2 regions of the Pseudomonas sp. 8(2025) genome follow, and region 1 is predicted to be linked to the other one. Evidence: predicted binding sites of a transcription regulator. Region 1 holds the regulator's gene; the other holds the start of a gene.

Evidence for each region. Region 1 encodes sigma-54, which starts transcription at its own class of promoters, with help from an activator protein. Its sites were predicted from a motif close to ANTGGCATNNANNTTGCTNT; they were not measured.
Region 2: a site for sigma-54 is predicted at 1,988-2,007, ahead of glnK (P-II family nitrogen regulator). Genes of this name have one in related genera too.

The regions. Positions count from the first base shown of each region.
Region 1 is NZ_JBQOIE010000003.1:409,503-415,645, reverse strand. Features, by position in the region: gene ACUXVH_RS08775 (ZIP family metal transporter) at 1-210, shown strand, start outside; gene ACUXVH_RS08770 (HPr family phosphocarrier protein) at 240-512, opposite strand; gene rapZ (RNase adapter RapZ) at 529-1,386, opposite strand; gene ptsN (PTS IIA-like nitrogen regulatory protein PtsN) at 1,389-1,853, opposite strand; gene hpf (ribosome hibernation-promoting factor, HPF/YfiA family) at 1,866-2,171, opposite strand; gene ACUXVH_RS08750 (RNA polymerase factor sigma-54) at 2,297-3,790, opposite strand; gene lptB (LPS export ABC transporter ATP-binding protein) at 3,973-4,698, opposite strand; gene lptA (lipopolysaccharide transport periplasmic protein LptA) at 4,698-5,243, opposite strand; gene lptC (LPS export ABC transporter periplasmic protein LptC) at 5,230-5,802, opposite strand; gene ACUXVH_RS08730 (KdsC family phosphatase) at 5,812-6,143, opposite strand, start outside.
Region 2 is NZ_JBQOIE010000001.1:355,889-362,031, forward strand. Features, by position in the region: gene ACUXVH_RS01685 (YifB family Mg chelatase-like AAA ATPase) at 1-1,349, opposite strand, end outside; gene ACUXVH_RS01690 (accessory factor UbiK family protein) at 1,536-1,796, opposite strand; gene glnK (P-II family nitrogen regulator) at 2,213-2,551, shown strand; gene ACUXVH_RS01700 (ammonium transporter) at 2,585-3,922, shown strand; gene ACUXVH_RS01705 (secondary thiamine-phosphate synthase enzyme YjbQ) at 4,133-4,558, shown strand; gene sutA (transcriptional regulator SutA) at 4,661-4,984, shown strand; gene ACUXVH_RS01715 (HAD family hydrolase) at 5,111-5,815, opposite strand; gene xerC (tyrosine recombinase XerC) at 5,815-6,143, opposite strand, start outside.

The sequences.
Region 1 (6,143 bases):
CCGGTCTTTGCCTTGCTCTGCGCCTGGCTGGTGAGCCTGGCGCAGGTATTGCTGCCCCTGGGCCTGGCCCTGGCGGCGGGGGCGATGCTGCTGGTGGTCACTCATGAAGTGATTCCGGAGTCGCGTCGCAATGGCCATGACAAGCTTGCCAGCCTTGGCCTGTGTATCGGTTTCTGCCTGATGATGGTCATGGATACGGCACTCGCCTGAGAGCCGTATGGTGAGGGGCCCGCCCGGGCCTACTCGCCTTCGTCGAAGAAGTTGTTGATCAGTGCCACCAGCGCATCCATCGCTTCCTGTTCCTGCTCGCCTTCGGTCTTCAGGTGGATCCTGGTGCCCTTGCCGGCGGCCAGCATCATCATGGCCATGATGCTTTTGCCATCGACCATGGAATCCGGGGTCCTGCCGGCGCGGATCTGGCAGGGAAACTGCCCGGCCACGCCGACGAACTTGGCCGAGGCACGGGCATGCAGGCCCAGTTTATTGATGATCTCGATTTCCAGAGCTGGCATCGCGGGGTAGATCCTTTCAGCTAAGGTCGCGGTGGCGAACCTGGACGTTCTTCAGGGATTTTTGCAGGACCTGGCCCAGGCGCTCGGTCAGGTACACGGAGCGGTGGTGCCCGCCGGTGCAGCCGATGGCGATGGTCACATAGGCGCGGTTGCTGGCGGCAAAGCGTGGCAGCCATTTGAGCAGGTAGCTGGAGATGTCCTGGAACATTTCCTCGACATCGGGTTGCGCCGCCAGATACTCGGCCACGGGCGCATCCAGGCCTGATTGGGCGCGCAACTCGGGCTTCCAATACGGGTTGGGCAGGCAGCGCACGTCGAACACCAGGTCTGCATCTACCGGCATGCCGCGCTTGAAGCCGAAGGACTCCACCAGGAACGCGGTACCGGGTTCCGGCTGGTTCAACAGTCGCAGCTTGATGGTGTCGCGCAGTTGGTAAAGGTTCAGGTTGGTGGTGTTGACCTTGAGATCGGCCAGGTCGACGATCGGCCCCAGCAGTTGGGTTTCATCGTGGATGGCTTCGGCCAGGGAGCGGTTGGCGCTGCTCAGCGGGTGGCGCCGACGGGTCTCGGAGAAGCGCTTGAGCAGGGTCTCTTCGTCGGCATCCAGGTACAGCACGTCGCACTGGATATGCCGGCTGCGTACTTCTTCCAGCAATTCGGGGAAGCGCGACAGATGACTGGGCAGGTTGCGGGCATCGATGGATACCGCCACCAGCGGTTGCGCCAGTTCGGTGTGGATCAACGCACGTTCAGCCAATTCCGGCAGCAAGCCGGCTGGCAGGTTGTCGATGCAGTAGTAGCCGTGGTCCTCGAGAACATCGAGGGCGGTGCTTTTACCTGAGCCGGAGCGGCCGCTGACGATGATCAAACGCATGATTACTGACCGTTTTGCTCGTCCAGAACGACCTGATACAAGGCTTCGTTGCTGGTGGCGCTGCGCAGCCGGTCACGGACTTCCTTGCGATCGAGCATGCTGGCGATCTGCCGGAGCAGTTCCAGGTGTGCATCGGTCGCGGCTTCCGGAACCAGCAGGACGAACAGCAGGTCGACCGGTGCGCCATCAATGGCGTCGAAATCGATCGGAGCGTCCAGGTGCATCAGCGCACTGATGGGCGACTCGCAGCCTTTGAGGCGGCAGTGGGGAATGGCGATGCCGTTGCCAAAACCGGTGGAACCGAGTTTTTCACGGGCAATCAGGCTCTCGAAGACATCCTGCATCTCCAGATCAGGCACTTCACGGCTGATCAGGTTGGCAATTTGTTCGAGGGCGCGTTTTTTACTGCCGCCCGGCACGTTCACCAGGGAACGGCCGGGGGTCAGGATGCTTTCAAGTCGGATCATGGGAGGGGAGTGTTAGCGACCCGTGCCTTGGAGAAGGTGGAGTTGCTTTTCCTTATGCTTTTTCAGTTGGCGGTCAAGCTTGTCCGTGAGCAGGTCGATTGCGGCATACATATCGTCATGTTCTGCGTTGGCAACGACCTCCCCACCGTGGATGTGCAGGGTGGCTTCGATTTTCTGCTTCAGCTTCTCGACAGCCATGGTGACCTGCACATTGGTAATCTTGTCGAAGTGCCTCTCCAGCCGGTCGAGTTTTTCGCCGATGTAGACGCGCAGGGGTTCAGTCACTTCGAGTTGGTGTCCACTGATGTTGACTTGCATACAGCTTCTCCTTCGTTGCCAGTGCATAACGCGGCAGGCTGGGTTGCCTGCCACCTAGACTACGTTTGAAAACGACACCGGGCCCTTTTCAAACACACTCTGAAACGCTGTGGCCAGCCCTGCGGCTACATCAACCGCTTACGTTCGCTGGAAGGCGCGATCCCAAGGGATTCGCGGTACTTGGCGACGGTACGACGGGCTACCTGAATGCCTTGTGCCTCCAGTAAACCAGCGATCTTGCTGTCACTCAACGGCTTTTTCTGATTTTCCGCGGCCACCAATTTTTTGATGATCGCGCGGATCGCCGTGGACGAGCATTCACCGCCTTCCGAAGTGCTGACGTGGCTGGAGAAAAAGTATTTCAGCTCATATATGCCGCGTGGGGTATGCATGAATTTTTGCGTGGTCACCCGGGAAATCGTCGATTCGTGCATGCCCACCGCCTCGGCGATATCGTGCAGAACCAGCGGCTTCATCGCTTCATCGCCATATTCGAGAAAGCCGCGCTGGTGCTCGACGATCTGGGTGGCGACCTTCATCAGGGTTTCATTGCGGCTTTGCAGGCTCTTGATGAACCAGCGGGCTTCCTGCAACTGGTTGCGCATGAAGGTGTTGTCGGCGCTGGTGTCGGCGCGGCGTACAAAACCGGCGTACTGGGCGTTGACCCGCAGGCGCGGCACGGATTCCTGGTTCAGTTCCACCAGCCAGCGCTCGTTGTCCTTGCGCACTATGACGTCCGGGACCACGTATTCGGCTTCGCTGGATTCGATCTGCGAACCGGGGCGGGGGTTGAGGCTCTGCACCAGCTCGATGACCTGGCGCAGCTCATCTTCCTTGAGCTTCATGCGCCGCATCAGCTGGCTGTAGTCGCGGCTGCCCAGGAGGTCGATGTAGTCACTGACCAGGCGCTGGGCCTCGCCCAGCCAGGGCGTTTTCGCCGGCAGCTGGCGCAGTTGCAGCAACAGGCACTCGCCCAGGTTGCGGGCGCCGATGCCCGCGGGTTCGAATTGCTGGATGCGGTGCAGGACGGCTTCTATCTCGTCCAGTTCGATGTCCAGTTCCGGATCGAAGGCTTCGAGGATCTCCTCGAGGGTTTCGTCCAGGTAGCCCTGATTGTTGATGCAATCGATCAGGGTCACGGCGATCAGGCGGTCGGTGTCCGACATCGGCGCCAGGTTCAGTTGCCAGAGCAGGTGGCTCTGCAGGCTCTCGCCCGCGGAAGTGCGGGTGGTGAAGTCCCACTCGTCGTCATCGCTGCTGGGCAGGCTGCTGGCGCTGGTCTGGTATACGTCTTCCCAGGCGGTGTCGACCGGCAGTTCATTGGGGATGCGCTCGTTCCACTCACCGTCCTCGAGGTTGTCCACCGTGGGGGCGGTTTCCTGGTAGGAGGGCTCCTGGATCTCGGTATTGGGTTTGGACTCGGTGTTGTCGGCCAGGGGGTCGCTGTTGTCGAAGTCGTCGCCTTCTTCCTGGCGTTCGAGCATCGGGTTGGACTCCAGGGCTTCCTGGATTTCCTGTTGCAGGTCCAGGGTCGACAATTGGAGCAGGCGGATGGCCTGTTGCAGCTGCGGTGTCATCGTCAGCTGCTGGCCCATTCTAAGGACTAGCGATGGTTTCATGGCAGGGGCTTAACACCTTATTTGCCGGCGCACATGCGCCATCCACTACAGGGCGCCGGAGCGCCAAACATAAGCAAATTATATGCCTGAAACTGAAGTGTTTGCCTAGAGCGCTGTAACAATAAAGTTTGTAGGGTTTTATTGTTCCCGGCGCCCTGGCGTCCAGCCCAACACATCAGCCCTTACAGGCGGAACTCATGGCCCAGATAGACTTCCTTGACCAGTTCGTTGGCCAGGATGGTCTCGGAGTCGCCTTCGGCGATCAGTTGCCCGTCGTTGACGATGTAGGCGGTCTCACAGATGTCCAGGGTTTCCCGGACGTTGTGGTCGGTGATCAGCACCCCGATGCCCTTGGCCTTGAGGTGGTGGATGATCTGCTTGATATCGCCCACCGAGATCGGGTCGACACCGGCGAAGGGTTCGTCCAGCAGGATGAACTTGGGCGCGGTGGCCAGGGCCCGGGCGATCTCCACACGGCGCCGCTCACCACCGGACAGGCTCATGCCGAGGTTGTCGCGGATGTGGTTGATGTGGAATTCCTGCAGCAGGCTTTCCAGTTCCTGGCGACGGCCGGCCTTGTCGAGCTCCTTGCGGGTCTCGAGGATGGCCATGATGTTGTCGGCCACCGACAGCTTGCGAAAGATCGAGGCTTCCTGGGGCAGGTAGCCGATACCGGCGCGTGCGCGACCGTGCATCGGTTGGTGGCTGACATCCAGGTCGTCGATCAGGACGCGGCCCTGATCGGCCTGGACCAGGCCGACGATCATGTAGAAGCAGGTGGTCTTGCCGGCGCCGTTGGGGCCGAGCAGGCCGACGATCTGACCGCTGTCGATGGACAGGCTGACATCACGCACGACCTGGCGGCTCTTGTAGCTCTTGGCCAGATGCTGAGCTTTCAGAGTTGCCATTACTGGGCCTTTTGCTCGTCGGTTTTCTTTTTCGGCTGGATGACCATGTCGATCCGCGGACGCGGCGCGGTAACCGAGCTGCCATTGGCGCGACCGGCGTTGGCAACCTGCTTGACGGTGTCGTAGACGATCTTCTCGCCTTCGGTGGTATTGCCGTCGTTGATGACCTTGGCCTTGTCGATCAGCACGATGCGGTTCTGCTGGGCATGGTACTGGATGGTCACGGCGTAGGCCTGGACCGGTTTCGGGTCGGTCTGCTTCTGCAGTTGCTCGAAGTAGGCGAGGTTGCCCACCGAGGTCACCACGTCGATTTCACCGGTCTTGGACCGGGTGATGGTCACGGTGTTACCGGTGATCTTCATCGAGCCCTGGGTGATGATGACATCGCCCTTGTAGGTGGCCACGCCGTTCTTGTCGTCCAGCTGGGCGTCGTCGGCCTGGATGCGGATCGGCTGTTGGCTATCGTTCGGCAGAGCCCAGGCGCTCACGCTTCCCAGTGCTGCGCCCAGACTGAGCAAAATAGGGAGGGTTTTAACGAGCCTCATACTGTCCTCTTACGTTCGATAGCAGGTTCATCCTGCCGTCTTTCAAATACGCTTTCATTCCCTTGGCCGTAGTCACGCCGTCGGCGCCGTCGATTCTAACGGCTTGCTCGGTCTGCGCATATTGCTTCTGCGGGAATACTGTCATGCGGGTCGTGGTGATCAGCAGGTTGCGGTTGTGCTCGTCGGTGCGGGAAACCCGTACCGAATCGATCAGCTCGACCTCGGTGCCGTCCGGGTTGACCTCGCCGCGTTCGCTCTGGACATGCCAGGGGAACGTGGTGCCACGGTACATCTGCAGGTCCGGCTTGGTCAGCAGGGTCACTTCGCTGGCCTTGACGTGCTCGACCTTGTCCGAGGTCATTTCGTACTGCAGTTTGCCGTCGGGCAGGTACTGCACGCTGCGGGCGTTGATCACGTAGTAGTCAATGGCGCTTTCGTCGACCTGGGCCACCGGCTTGTCGAGGAAGCGTTCCGGGCTGATGTTCCAGTAACCGACCGCTGCGAACAGCAGGGCGATGGTCCCGAAGATCAGGATGTTGCGAATCTTTTTGCTCAGCATGGGAAGGCTCTATAAGTAAGCGGCATTGGCTGCTTCAAGGCGGTCCTGGGCACGCAGGATCAGTTCGCAGAACTCGCGGGCGGCACCTTCGCCGCCGCGGGCCACCGTGACGCCGTGGGCGTGTTCGCGGACAAACGCTGCGGCATTGGCCACCGCCATGCCCAGCCCCACGCGGCGGATCACCGGCAGGTCGGGCAAATCGTCGCCCAGATAGGCGACCTGTTCATAGCTTAGGCCCAGTTGGCCAAGAAGCTCGTCCAATACCACCAGCTTGTCTTCGCGGCCCTGGTACAGGTGGGGAATCCCCAGGTTCTTGGCTCGGCGCTCTACCACCGGGGTCT
Region 2 (6,143 bases), on a different contig from region 1:
GCTTCCAGCCAGCGCTCGTCGGTTGTGGATAATTTGCAGTGGCGACGCAGGCCGGGCAGGTCGAGAAAGGCGTTGGCGCTGCCCTGGCGCTCGCGTTGCAGCTCGCGAGCCCCGGCTACCCTGGTGGCGGCTGCGGCGCTGTCATTGCCCGGTTGCGGCTCCGGGTTGAGGGCGGTGGCTTCGCGGGCCACGGTCAGGTGCAGGTCGATGCGATCCAGCAGCGGCCCGGATAACTTGTTGCGATAGCGCTGGATCTGCTCCGGTGTGCAACGGCAGCGTCCGCTGGGCTCGCCAAGATATCCACAGGGGCAGGGGTTCATCGCCGCCACCAATTGGAAGCGTGCCGGGAACTGCACCCGGTCCCGGGCTCGGGCAATGACGATCTGCCCGGACTCCATGGGCTCGCGCAGCACTTCCAGGACCTTGCGGTCGAACTCCGGCAGTTCATCGAGAAACAGCACGCCGTGATGGGCCAGGGTGATTTCCCCGGGCTGGGGTTTCGAGCCGCCTCCGACCAGTGCCGCACCCGAAGCCGAATGGTGGGGCTGGCGAAACGGCCGCTGTGGCCAGTAGCGCAGGGGCTTGTGGCTGGCCACCGACTGGATCGCCGCGACTTCCAGGGCTTCATCTTCCTGCAGCGGTGGCAGCAGGCCGGGCAAGCGGCTGGCCAACAGGGTCTTGCCGGTGCCTGGCGGGCCGCTGAACAACAGGTTGTGGGCGCCCGCCGCGGCGATCAGCAGGGCGCGCTTGGCGGCGAGCTGGCCTTGCACTTCGCTGAGATCGGGGTAGGGGAAGTGGCTCTGCACCAGGCCGTCGCTGACATAGGGCGCAATCGGCGCGTGGCCGTTGAAATGGGCAACGGCCTCCAGCAGATGATCCACCGCGATCACCTTTAGGCCGCTGGCCAGGCAGGCTTCTTCGGCATTGGCCCGGGGCACCAGCAGGGTATGCCCGGCGTCGCGTGCCGCCAGTGCGGCGGGCAGTACGCCGCGTACCGGGCGCACCGCGCCGGAGAGCGCCAGCTCCCCCAGGCATTCGATGTTGTCCAGGGCCAGGGCCGGCACCTGCACGCTGGCGGCAAGGATGCCCAGGGCGATGGCCAGATCGAAGCGCCCGCCGTCCTTGGGCAGGTCCGCCGGCGCCAGGTTGAGGGTGATGCGCCGGGCCGGAAAGTTGAACCCGGCATTGAGGATTGCACTGCGCACCCGGTCCTTGCTTTCCTTGACCGCGGCTTCCGGCAGGCCCACCAGGGTCAGGCTCGGCAAGCCGTTGGCCAGGTGCACTTCAACACTGACAGCCGGAGCCTGGACGCCGACCTGGGCACGGCTGTGGATGATTGCCAGGGACATGGGGAGAGCTTCCTTGCGACAGCGGGAATCGCGTCCTGCGGTGCTGCAAGGATAGATGAGGGGGCTGGCCAGAGGAGCGCCCGAATGGGCACAGGATATGTCGTCGGTGCGCGAGCCTTCGCCGGCAAGCCAGTTCCTACAGGACAGGTCTGTAGGAGCCGGCCTGCCGGCGAACTCGGATTCAGATCATTGCGCTGCCGGGTTCAGCCGGGCTTCCAGCTCCGCCACCTTGGCTTCGAGGCTTTCCAGGCGCGCGCGAGTGCGGGCCAGGACCACCATCTGGCTGTCGAATTCTTCCCGGCTGACCAGGTCCAGCTTGCTGAAGCCGCTTTGTAGCAGGGCCTTGAGCTGGCTTTCGATTTCATTGCGGGGCAGGGGTGTTTCACCGCTGAGCAACCGCGAGGCGTGGCCGCTCAGGGCGTCGAGAAGGTCTTTGGGCGCGAGCATGGGAGAGTCCTGAATTGCAGTCGGCCCGCAGTGTATCACGCAGCAACGACGCTCCAGGTGGCCCCGGGTTGCACGTTTTTCGCGCATCTGGCCGGGCGCCAGCGCACCGTTTTTGTGCGTATCCCGGGTGCCGTTTTCCCGCATTCCCTGCCGGCTCGGGGCAAGGGACTGAAATCACTGATTTTTCCCGAGCTGGCAAGCTTTCTGCTTAGACCCTGGTGACCCATGCACTGATGCAGTCGCTGTGACGAATGCAGTGCGGCAGGCGGAGCGGGGAGTGTTTCGTCAGACAGCGGTTAGCTGGCGTCGGTCGGGCTGAGGAAGGCCGACGGTGCGTTACAAAGCCAGGCACTGCGCTTAGACTTGAGTCGGGTTTGTTTTCCTGGGGCAAGTCCACCAATTCGGGAGAGAGTTTCATGAAGCTAGTCACTGCCATCATCAAGCCGTTCAAGTTGGACGACGTGCGCGAGTCGCTGTCCGAGATCGGCGTGCAGGGCATTACCGTCACTGAAGTCAAAGGCTTCGGCCGGCAGAAGGGTCACACCGAGCTGTATCGCGGTGCGGAGTACGTGGTGGATTTCCTGCCCAAGGTGAAGATCGATGTCGCCATTGACGACAAGGATCTTGACCGGGTTATCGAGGCGATAACCAAGGCCGCCAACACCGGCAAGATCGGTGACGGCAAGATCTTCGTGGTCAATCTGGAACAGGCTATTCGCATCCGTACCGGCGAAACCGATACCGACGCAATCTAAGCCGCCAAACCCAACGCCCCAGGAGAAAACAATATGACTCTGCGTAAATTCGCAGGGCTAGGAGCCCTTTTGTCCCTCGTAATGCCAGGCCTGGCCATGGCGGCAGACGAAGCGGCGGCTCCAGTCCTCAACTCCGGCGATACCGCCTGGATGCTGACCTCCACAGCCCTGGTGCTGTTCATGACCATTCCTGGCCTGGCGCTGTTCTACGGCGGCATGGTGCGGTCGAAAAACATTCTTTCGGTAATGATGCAGTGCTTCGCCATTACCGGCCTGATCACTGTCCTGTGGTTCATCTACGGCTACAGCATGGCGTTCGACACCACCGGGATGGAAGCCGGCGTGGTCAACCTCAATTCCTTTGTGGGCGGCTTCTCCAAGGCCTTCCTGGCGGGCATCACCCCGGCCAGCCTGACCGGCCCGGCTGCGCTGTTCCCTGAAGCGGTGTTCGTCACCTTCCAGATGACCTTCGCCATCATCACTCCAGCGCTGATCGTCGGTGCCTTCGCCGAGCGGATGAAATTCTCCGCCATGCTGATCTTCATGGGCGTGTGGTTCACCCTGGTGTATGCGCCGATCGCCCATATGGTCTGGAGCGGTCCGGGCTCGCTGCTGGGCGACTGGGGCGTGCTGGACTTTGCCGGCGGCACCGTAGTGCACATCAACGCCGGTATCGCGGGCCTGGTGGCCTGCCTGGTGCTGGGCAAGCGCAAGGGTTTCCCAACCACGCCGATGGCGCCACACAACCTGGGTTACACCCTGATGGGCGCAGCCATGCTGTGGATCGGCTGGTTCGGCTTCAACGCCGGTTCCGCCGCTGCCGCCAACGGCACCGCCGGCATGGCCATGCTGGTAACGCAGATCGCGACGGCTGCCGCCGCCCTGGGCTGGATGTTTGCCGAGTGGATCACCCACGGCAAGCCTAGCGCGCTGGGCATCGCTTCGGGTGTGGTCGCAGGCCTGGTGGCAATCACTCCGGCTGCCGGTACCGTTGGCCCGATGGGCGCCCTGATCATCGGTCTGGCGGCCGGTGTGGTGTGCTTCTTCTGCGCCACCAGCCTCAAGCGCAAGCTGGGATATGACGATTCCCTGGACGCCTTTGGCGTGCACGGCATCGGCGGTATTCTCGGTGCGATCCTCACCGGTGTGTTCGCTGCTCCGTCCCTGGGTGGCTTCGGCACCGTGACCGATGTGGCCGCTCAGGTCTGGATCCAGGCCAAGGGCGTGGGTTTCACGGTGATCTACACCGCGATCGTCACCTTCATCATCCTCAAGGTTCTGGACGCGGTCATGGGGCTGCGGGTGAGCGAGGAAGAAGAGGCGGTCGGCCTCGATCTGGCACAGCACAACGAGCGTGGTTACAACCTGTAATCGCGCAAGAAAAAAAAGCCCGGCTCCGGCCGGGCATTTTTTTGCCTGATGTTTGTCATTGAGAAAGGCTGAAAGGATTTTCTGACAAGCATTGGCGTGTTTGCCGTGACGATTTCCGGCAGGGCAAATGCTTACACTAAAGCAGGATTATTCGGCGCTTTGTTTTTTCCCTGAGCGCGCTAGAATGCGCGCCGAAGCGTGGAGATCGGTATGTGGCAACAGACCCTGATTACCCTGCGGGCCAGGCCCCGGGGCTTTCATCTGGTGACGGACGAGTTGCTCGCCGGCCTGCCTGAGTTGAAGGCATGTCGGGTTGGCCTGTTGCATCTGTGGCTGCAACATACCTCGGCCTCGTTGACCATCAACGAGAACGCCGATCCGGCGGTACGGCGTGACTTCGAGCGTTACTTCAACACCCTGGTGCCTCAAGGCATGGCCGGGTACGAACATAACGACGAAGGCGCGGATGACCTGCCGGCGCACTTCAAGGCCAGTTTGCTAGGCTGTCAGCTGACTTTGCCGGTAGCGGCGGGGCGTCTGGCGTTGGGCATCTGGCAAGGCGTTTATCTGGGCGAGCATCGCGATCATGGCGGTGCTCGCAAAGTCCTTGCCACCTTGCACGGTGATAAGGCATAAGCCGCTGAGTATCAGTGGACGTTGATTTTTTTCCAGCGGCCTTCGACAGTCGGCACAGCTGGGCTATAACTAATCTGCTTTTCGCAAGTCATGAGGTAGAACATGAGCGACGATGATCTGGAAAACGACGACCTCGAAGTAGGTGACGAAGACGAAACCGAAGAAGGTCTTGAAGCGGCCGCCGACGATGTGGCGGAAGACGATGGCAGTGATGTTCCTGCTCCAACCGCCAAAGGCAAGGCCAAGGCTGCCGTCTCGGTAGACGAGCTGCCGAGTGTAGAAGCCAAGAACAAGGAGCGTGATGCACTGGCGCGTGCCATGGAAGAGTTCCTGGCCCGTGGCGGCAAAGTGCAGGAAGTCGAGGCCAACGTGGTCGCCGATCCGCCCAAGAAGCCTGATAACAAGTACGGCAGCCGGCCTATCTGAGCCTTGCACCTTGCTTGCTGAAAAAGCCCGCCGTCGCTGCGGGCTTTTTCATGGGCACCCTTCTCGGAAACGGCCCCGAGCGCCGGCGCTTGCTGTAGGAGCGAGCTTACTCGCGAAAGCGCCGGTTCAGGCGCCGCGATGCCAGCGGGCAAGCAGCCCGGGTAGTTCAATCAGGCTGCGGATCTCGGCGTCTGGAGCGCGTTCGGCTTCCCAGGTCTTGCCGTTGGGATTGAACCAGATCGCACGCAGCCCTGCCTGCTGTGCGCCGGCAATGTCATCCCCCGGGTGGTCGCCGATATGCACGGCGGTGTCGGCAGTCGCTTCGCCACGCTGCAAGGCTTCGTGGAACAGCCGGGCGTCGGGCTTGGCGATGCCGATGTCCTCGGCGCACAGCGCGAACTTGAAATAGTCCGCCAGGCCCAGGCGGCGCACGTCGGCGTTGCCGTTGGTGACCACGCCAAGGGCGAAGTGATTGGCCAGGGCTTCCAGGGTCGGCTGGACTTCTGGAAAGATCTCCAGCTGATGCCGGGCATGCAGGAAAACTTCAAAACTCTGGTCGGCCAACTGGTTGGCCTGGGCATGGTCATACCCGGCTTCTTCCAGGGCATGAAACAGCACCTGGCGGCGCAGGGCGCTGATTCTGTGCTTGAGGTTCGGCTGGGCGAGCAGCACCCGCTCGCGAATGGCCCACAGATGCTCCACCGGCACGCCTCCGAGATTCGGTGCGTGTTCGGTCAGCCACTGGCGCAGGGTGGCTTCGGCACTGACGATGACCGGTGCGGTATCCCACAGGGTGTCGTCGAGGTCGAAGGTGATCAGCTTGATGGTCATTACTCACCGCCTTTGTTGCGTTTGGCCCGTGGGTGGGCGCTGTCGTAGACCGCCGCCAGGTGCTGGAAGTCCAGGTGGGTGTAGATCTGCGTGGTCTTGATGTCCGAATGCCCCAGCAGCTCCTGCACGGCGCGCAGGTCCTGGGAGGATTCCAGCAAATGGCTGGCAAAGGAATGGCGCAGCATGTGCGGGTGCAGGTTCTGCCCCAGTTCGCGCTCGCCGGCGGCCTTGACCCGCAGTTGGATGGCCCGCGGCCCCAGGCGCCGGCCCTTCTGGCTGACGAACAGGGCACCATCAGGCGGGTTGCTCAGGGCGCGCAGGGGGAGCC